Regions from separate parts of the Mesobacillus boroniphilus genome, predicted to be linked through region 1. Evidence: riboswitches for the same ligand, from Rfam matches in the RefSeq annotation. Region 1 holds a riboswitch; the other holds the start of a gene.

Region 1 (4,215 bases):
CGAAGCCTAGTTTTTCATTTGCTTCTACAGTGTCATACCCCTCTTCCTGGAGCTTATACGCACGCAGCTTGTTCATCAGGCCGATGCCTCTGCCTTCCTGGCGCATGTACAGAAGGACACCTCGCCCTTCCTTGTTAATCTGGTTTAATGCTGCATGGAGCTGCGGACCGCAATCACAGCGGAAAGAGCCGAACACATCACCAGTCAGGCATTCAGAGTGGACCCTTACAAGAACCGGTTCATCAGGGTCAATTTCCCCCTTTACAAGTGCTATATGTTCTTTGTCATCTACTACATTTGAATAACCGATTGCCTTGAAAATACCGAATTCTGTAGGAAGATTGATTTCAACCTCTCTGTTGATCAACTGATCCTTCCGGTTGCGGTATTCAATAAGATCTTTTATCGTAATCATTTTCAAATCGAACTGGTCGGCAATCTTGCGGAGCTCTGGGACTCGAGCCATTGTCCCATCTTCATTCATGATTTCGCAGATGACCCCGGCAGGCTTGGCACCGCTTAATTTAGCCAGATCCACAGCCGCCTCTGTATGACCGGCTCTCCTTAGTACTCCGCCCTTCTTGGCAACAAGCGGAAAAATATGTCCAGGCCTTTTAAAATCAGCAGCCTTTGACTCTGGATCCAGCATGCTTAATACAGTTGCCGAGCGCTCGAAAGCGGAAATCCCGGTTGTTGAATACTTATGGTCAATGCTGACGGTAAAAGCCGTGCCGTGTGGATCCGTATTCCGGGATACCATCGGAATTAAATCAAGCTTCTGGGCTAAATCCTGTTCAATTGGTACACAGATCAATCCCCGGCCGTGCGTTGCCATGAAATTGATAACATCCGGTGTTGCCTTGTCCGCCAGCGCGACAAAATCACCTTCATTCTCACGGTCTTCATCGTCACAAACGATGACTACATTTCCCTGCATGAGTTCATATATAGCCTCTTCAATCGGATCAAACATTTTCATCACCCTCACATAAACCCATTATCCTCTAAGAATTGGGCTGTAATATTGTTTCCTCGTTTTGGGGCTGTCGGAAACTGGTTACTCAAAAAGTGCCCTACATACTTGCCGATCATGTCACATTCGATGTTGACGATATCGCCTGTCCCCTTGAACCCTAATACCGTATCGGAAAGGGTAAGCGGAATTAGCGATAGAGTTAGACTTTCTTCTGAGATCCCAAATACAGTCAGGCTCGTCCCGTCAACAGCGACAGAGCCTTTCATGATGACATATTTCAGCAATTCAGGGTCAGCTTGAATTTCATAGTAAATCGCATTCTCAATTTGCTTTTTCCCTATAATGGTTCCGACTCCATCCACATGGCCGGCAACAAAGTGGCCGCCAAACCGTCCGCCCGCTGCCATCGCTCTTTCCAAATTCACCTTCGAGCCTCTTTTGACAGTTTTCAAACTGGATGCTTTGACCGTTTCCGGCATAACGTCAACCGTAAATCGATTTTCTGTAAATGAGGTGACGGTCAAGCATACCCCGTTTACAGCAATACTGTCTCCCAGATGGACATCTGTCAGGACTTTTTTTGCGTCAATTGTCAGGACAAATGACTCGCCACTATGCTGAATATTCGCGACCGTCCCAATTTCTTCAATAATACCTGTAAACATACAAACCTCCTTTTAGACCGGCTCAGAGATGATCCGAATATCCCGGCCAATTTGTTTTACATCAATAATTTCCAAAGAAACTGTATCCTCAAGCTGGGCAATGCCTTCGCCTCCATATGCAGCCGGAGCATTTTTCCCGCCGAGCAGCTTTGGAGCGATATACGTAATCACCTGCTGGAAGGCTTTTTCTTTTAAAAAGCTGCCATGCACCTCGGCTCCGCCTTCTACGTAGACAGAAGTAATACCCCGTTCACCCAGTTTCTTCAGCATGTCTTTGATCCCGACTTTGTCAGTCTCCAGCTTGATTATTTCTATACCCAGCTCTGTAAATTGTTCTTCACTTTCAGGCTTTGCGTTTGCACCTGTCACAATAATTGTCTCAGCAGCCTGGTCATTGACAATTCCCGATTCCAAAGGTGTCCTGAGGTTAGAATCCAGAATCACCCGTATTGGGTTTTTTCCGCCAGTTTCCAGTCTTGTCGTCAGACTTGGATTGTCTCTAATGACAGTATTAACACCAACCAAAATGGCATCATGTACATGGCGAAATTGATGGACATCCTTTCTTGCTTCTGCCCCGGTTATCCATTTACTTTCCCCGGTAACAGTTGCGATTTTGCCGTCAAGGCTGGTCGCAGACTTCAAGGTCACATATGGGAGCCCCGTGCTTATGTAATGGAAAAATACTTTATTAAGAGCAGAGGCTTCTTCCTCCATTAATCCAACTTGGACATCTATGCCTGCCTCCAGCATCTTTTTCACCCCTGCTCCGCCAACAAGCGGATTCGGATCGACCGAAGCGACAAATACTCTCTTGATGCCTGACTCTATAACCAAATTCGAACATGGCGGCGTTTTTCCGAAATGGCTGCATGGCTCGAGGGTCACATACAGTATGGCGCCTTCGGCCTTTTCACCTGCCATTCGAATCGCGTGGACCTCAGCATGCGGCTCACCCGCCTTCAAATGGGCACCCATGCCAATGATCTGACCGTCTTTTACAAGAACAGCGCCAACCTGCGGATTAGGTGAGGTTTGACCTTCAGTCGCACTGGCCAGATTGATGGCTAGTGCCATATAGTCCCGGTCGTTCATCCTGCTTCCTCCTTCCTTAAAATAGTAGTTTCCCTTCGGGTTTTTACGAAAAAATAAAAAGACCCCGAAACAAGATTGCTTCGGGGTCCTAAAAAAGGCAATGGCTAATTAGAGGGTTAAAAAAGGGCATACTTATCCCATTCTTTTAATCCTCGTTTTTTTCCTTCTCCCATCCAGACTTTAACTGTCGGCCCTGGAGTTTCACCAGATCCACCGTTTAACAAATGTTAACCGGGTCACGGACTAAGAAGCATGGCTTCATCACCGCCGGTTGGGAATTTCACCCGACCCCGAAGGAATGTATTAAGTTAGTGTCATTATACAGAACATTAAGTTAAATGAAAAACAAAACAACCTTTTATTTTTTCATCAACTTCTCAATCGTTGTCAAAAGCTCATCAATTACTTCATTGTCGCCATCATGAATTCGTTCGACGATGCATGATTTCATATGCCCTTCAAGGAGGAGTTTTGCCACGCTGTTCAAAGCTGCCTGTGTTGCGGAAATTTGTGTGATGACATCATCACAATACGTATCTCTTTCAATCAGGCCTTTGATCCCGCGAATTTGTCCTTCTATCCGATTCAATCTCGTCACGAGATTCTTTTTCGTTTTTTCAGAATGATGGCTCTTTCGTTCTGATGAGCAGCAGTTGTCACCACAATCAGACGGGTTCACTTCGGGCTCTAAAATGTCCATCTAAAAACCCCCTTTTAGCTTTTATACTTATTTTATCATACCCCCTAATAGTACCTATCATAAAACCTATTTTTTCTTAATAAAAACAAAATACACCCTACGAATCAGGGTGTAGTACATTACATGCTAAATTTGACTATTCTCACTCCTAGTTTGCCCGATCAACAGAAGCTCTCTTGAAATCCCTGCCGCAAACATGCTGCCAGCGAGCACCGCCAATGTTCCGTACAGAGGGTCAGTCACCTTCGAAAAAATCAGTTGTGCATAGAAGTAAAATCCTGCTCCGATGGCTAGAATGAGTAAAGTATTCCAAAAGTATCGGTACATTTTTTTCCCTCCTGAACCTTATATTTATTTAAACATTATCATAGACTCTACTAGTTGGTTATTGGGAAAATCCCTGTCGAATACAGTTGAGAAATGAAAGGAATGAACAAAAAAATTGAAACAAAAAACTACAATAATCACCGTATTCTTATTTGTTATCATCTTAGCCATCATTCCGTTTTTTCATACAGAGGAACCACCAGCCAAGGCAGTTGAGCCTAGTGGTGACCTGTCAGCAGAAATCAGTAAACTGTTAGAAATTGAGCCAGTCCTTGATGGTGCTTTGGCTGGGATCAGCATCAGATCTGCGGAAGATGGAAAACTGTTATACGAGCATATCGGGGACACTCGCTTGCAGCCAGCCTCTGTGCTGAAATTGTTCACCGCCGCGACGGCGCTGTCCGTATTAGGGGATGAATATCGCTTTACAACTGAAGTGTTGGCAGATGGAA
Region 2 (4,215 bases), on a different contig from region 1:
GCAAGCAGTGCTTTTGTTAAAAAAGAGGTCTCCAGTTCAGCGGCAGTGCCTGAATAGGTGGCTGTCAGCTCGCTGATCCCTTTGTTGTGGCATTCCGAAACAATTTTGCCCATTTCTTTTGCCAGCTGGTGAAAGGGTTGGATTTTCTCATAGATTTCTTTAGACATAGCTGGGAGATTAATCGAGTTGGCTACGGGTTTATCATCAAAGAAAGTCCGGATTTCACGGGCGACCTGGGTAGCAACATTCAACTGCGCTTCTTTTGTTGAAGCTCCTAGATGAGGGGTAACGATGACTGAATCAAGTTTCAATAAAGGGTGGTCGCCAGGGGGTTCAACTTCAAATACGTCCAATGCAGCACCTGCGACATGTCCATTCTCAATAAAATGGGCTAGAGCCATTTCGTCTATGATTCCGCCTCTTGCGCAGTTCAGCAGATAAACTCCTTTTTTCGTTTGGCTCAAGGTTCTTTCATTTAGCAGTCCCTTTGTTTCTTTTGTTAGAGGAGTATGGACGGTAATGATATCCGCTTCGGCAAGGACCTCGTCGAAAGTGGATAATTGAACGCCTAAAATCTCGGCGCGCTCCTTGGTCAGGAATGGGTCGTAGACCTTCACAGACATTCCGAAAGCCCTCGCCCTTTTTGCAAGCTCAGAACCAATTCTCCCTAACCCGATGATTCCTAATGTTTTTCCGTATAGTTCATTTCCAATAAACTGATTTCTTTTCCATTCCCCTTTTTTAACAGTGGAGTGTGCCTGTGGAATGTTCCTCATAAGTGCCGCCATCATCGCAAAGGTATGTTCTGCAGTGGAAATCGTATTCCCATCTGGAGCATTTACCACGATGATTCCTCTTTTAGTCGCTTCAGCTATATCGATATTATCCACCCCAACACCTGCGCGACCAACGATTTTTAAGGAGGGCATTCTGTCTAGAAGCTCAGAGGTGACTTTCGTGGCACTTCTGACGAGAAGAGCATCTATCTTTTGTATATCGATATTTTCAGAATCTATGCTCCCGATATGTAACTGAATATCAGGCTGTTCTAATAATGGCTGTAAACCTTCTTCTTTTATCGAATCTGCGGCAAGAACTTGAAACATCCAGATTTCACTCCTTAAAAGAAACAATTTTCTGATTATTTTACAAGACGAATATTCTTTTGTCAAACTGCAAAATCGTTCACGAATAGAATGTAAGCGTTGTCATAATCTATTGATTAATACTAAATATATTCTGTTATTCCGAATTTAGCAGAGATTTATTTTACAATCATAAGGGTTTTATGAATAAAATAGAATTAAACTCTCATCGTAGTCAAAAAATCGTCACAAGCATACACCTTCACAAATTATCTTTTTTTCAGTATAATAAACTTGTTAAATTAAATATGGTCTATCTTCGGGGCAGGGTGAAATTCCCGATCGGCGGTAATGAGAATTTTTTCTCTAAGCCCGCGAGCCTGTAAGGGCAGGATTTGGTGCGATTCCAAAGCCGACAGTATAGTCTGGATGGGAGAAGATGGAGGTTCTGCAGACGTTCAAAAAATGCAGGTTTTGAACGTTTATTAAGCATGCCTTTCACAAGTCTCCCTCAAGCTTAGCACTTGAGGGTTTTATTTGTTACGGGTATGTGAATGCTGAATCTTTCTTCTTTATGTGAGATGGATCTCTATAAGGAGAGAGGGAAAATGAAAAAAATTAGTGTAAAAGCAATGGTTTCAATTGGTATGCTGAGCAGTATCTCTTATGTATTGATGCTGCTGAATTTTCCGCTGCCACCGTTTCCAAAATTCTTAATGGTCGACTTCAGCGATATTCCTGCATTGATTGCTGCGTTGATTTTTGGTCCGGCAGCAGGTATTTTAGTAGAATTCTTGAAGAATACACTTGATTATTTCATGACAGGCAGTGATACTGGTGTTCCAGTAGGCCATGCTGCCAATTTTGCTGCAGGGGTTTTATTCATACTGCCAACGTACTATATTTATCAGCGGATGAAAACCAATAAGGGGATGACATTTGCTTTAGTGGCTGGGACAGCTAGTATGGCAATCCTGATGAGTGTCCTTAACTACTACGTATTCCTACCTGCATACACATTGTTCTTGAACATGCCAGCAATGTCTGGAGCGGATGCGCGAGCCATGATTGTTGCCGGAATTTTACCATTTAATTTTGTAAAAGGCATATTGATGTCTGTTATATTCATGCTGATCTTCACAAGGATGAAAACTTGGATTGAAAGACAGCAAACATTCAAAAGTGCATAAACTAATATGAGATCGTATACAAAAGCAACGGCCTGCACCGTTGCTTTTTTTGAATTTTATAGGTGGTTAAATGACTGGCTGCTCCTGATAAAAAGGGAGCTGGATACTGTTTTATGGTTTTTATAAATTCAAGATTTATAAAAACCATAAAAAAATTCCCGCTTACAAGCGGGAATTATGTACTATCTTTATTCGAACTTCATTGCATCTCCGTTAAATGGCTCATCTGCAACTTTAATTGAGTCAGTTGGGCAACCTTCGAATGCATCCATCATGTCGTCAATTAATACATCAGGAATCTCAACGATACCTTCGTTTTCATCAAGTGTTACGAATGCGATGCCTTCATCGTCGTAATCGTAGATATCTGGAGCTGCTGCACCGCAAGCTCCGCATGCAATACAAGTTTCTTTGTCAACAATTGTGTACTTAGCCATGATATAATTCCTCCCAAGTGTTTAACAATAATATGGCGTTTTCACCAAATAGTGAAAACGTATTCCTCATATCTATTGTAAAACTGTATCGTCAACATTTCAATAAAAAAAGTATTGAGAATGCTTATCACACAAGGCATTGAATGGTTTTTTCGTTGAAAATAAAACATTTTACTAGATATTTTCATGTTAAAATAATGTTGTATTATTTTTCTGCTATAGTGGGCGCCGAATATTATAGTGCCCTTTGCTTAATTTTTCATTCAAGGGTGATTTGATGGGGATAAAATATTTAGAGACAGTCGTATTGTCTATATTGAAGAGAATCAATGGCGAAAGAACCATTTATTCGTTATTTCATCTTTTTCAGGGCAAGCGTTCTTCGCAGACGATTCAGGACGCGCACTTATATAAAATCACCCCATATTTTCATACATACCCCTCAGTTACCCGGGATGGACTCGAAAAAATGATTAACAGGCTCCAGCACAGGGAGCTGGTAGAGGAAATAGCAGAAAAAAAGGTAATATTAACGGAAAAGGGCGAAGAAACCCTGAACCTGGGGTTATCTGAATATAGTTTTCCTGAATATCTGAATGGCTGGAAATATCATCAGGTAACGGATTACTTTTGGGAAAGGTTGACACTGCTTATCCAGGTGAGTTCAAATTTAATCAACCATGAAAGGTCCTTTATACCAGTAAGGAATAAGCGAGAAACCCTTATTTGGGTTAAACAATACATCAAGCAACAAAATGAAGATCGATATAAGCTGGCAGAAAGGCTTTATGGTGAGCTTATATCTGCACTTAATAATGAAAAAACGAGACCTGAATTGGTTGTTTTAAGGTTGACAGGTTTTAAGAAAATTGGATTGACGACTATGCAGGCTGCTGAGTTCACCGGGCTGGAACCGGCGCGTTATCATTTCGAATTCTTAAATTGCTTGCATGCAATGTTTGACAGGGTCCTGGAGAATGAGCAGGCCTACCCACTACTGAATGGATTGATCAAAAAGGCAGAGCGAAACGTACCGTTGACAATATCAACGGACAAGACATATAAATTAATGCAGAAAGGTTATAACTTGGAAGAAATTTCCGCTGCCCGTAACCTAAAACAAAGCACTATTGAAGATCATGTTGTGGAAATTGCTCTTTCCATCAAGGAATTCAATATAGACGGCTATATCCTTCAAAACAAAAAGGAAAGAATCCTTCAGGCTGCACAGCGAAATTCTGCAAAAAAGTTAAAGCAAATCAAGGAACAAGTGACTGATGCCTCCTATTTTGAAATCAGGCTTGTTCTGGCTAAATATGGTGATATGGAATGGAGTTAAAAAGATATTTAAAAAAGTATTTTAAATTCGAGGATTTCCGTCCAGGGCAGCAAGAAACGATCGAATCTGTTTTAGGAAGAAAGCATACGATCTCAATGCTGCCAACTGGAACGGGAAAGTCCCTGTGCTACCAACTTCCAGGCTATCTGTTGGACGGGCCAGTC

Evidence for each region. Region 1 has a riboswitch for FMN ahead of ribD (bifunctional diaminohydroxyphosphoribosylaminopyrimidine deaminase/5-amino-6-(5-phosphoribosylamino)uracil reductase RibD). Riboswitches for the same ligand answer to the same signal wherever they lie in the genome.
Region 2: linked by a shared signal. The riboswitch ahead of DYI25_RS09865 (ECF transporter S component) and the one ahead of ribD (bifunctional diaminohydroxyphosphoribosylaminopyrimidine deaminase/5-amino-6-(5-phosphoribosylamino)uracil reductase RibD) in region 1 are both predicted to bind FMN.

What each region holds. Positions count from the first base shown of each region.
Region 1 covers NZ_QTKX01000002.1:840,749-844,963, reverse strand. The annotation lists gene DYI25_RS17000 (bifunctional 3,4-dihydroxy-2-butanone-4-phosphate synthase/GTP cyclohydrolase II) at 1-973, opposite strand, end outside; gene ribE (riboflavin synthase) at 985-1,641, opposite strand; gene ribD (bifunctional diaminohydroxyphosphoribosylaminopyrimidine deaminase/5-amino-6-(5-phosphoribosylamino)uracil reductase RibD) at 1,654-2,736, opposite strand; FMN riboswitch at 2,894-3,038, opposite strand; gene DYI25_RS16985 (metal-sensitive transcriptional regulator) at 3,095-3,436, opposite strand; gene DYI25_RS16980 (hypothetical protein) at 3,563-3,763, opposite strand; gene dacB (D-alanyl-D-alanine carboxypeptidase/D-alanyl-D-alanine endopeptidase) at 3,879-4,215, shown strand, end outside.
Region 2 covers NZ_QTKX01000001.1:1,922,623-1,926,837, reverse strand. The annotation lists gene serA (phosphoglycerate dehydrogenase) at 1-1,106, opposite strand, end outside; FMN riboswitch at 1,397-1,530, shown strand; gene DYI25_RS09865 (ECF transporter S component) at 1,694-2,275, shown strand; gene DYI25_RS09860 (ferredoxin) at 2,464-2,712, opposite strand; gene DYI25_RS09855 (helix-turn-helix domain-containing protein) at 2,990-4,051, shown strand; gene DYI25_RS09850 (RecQ family ATP-dependent DNA helicase) at 4,042-4,215, shown strand, end outside.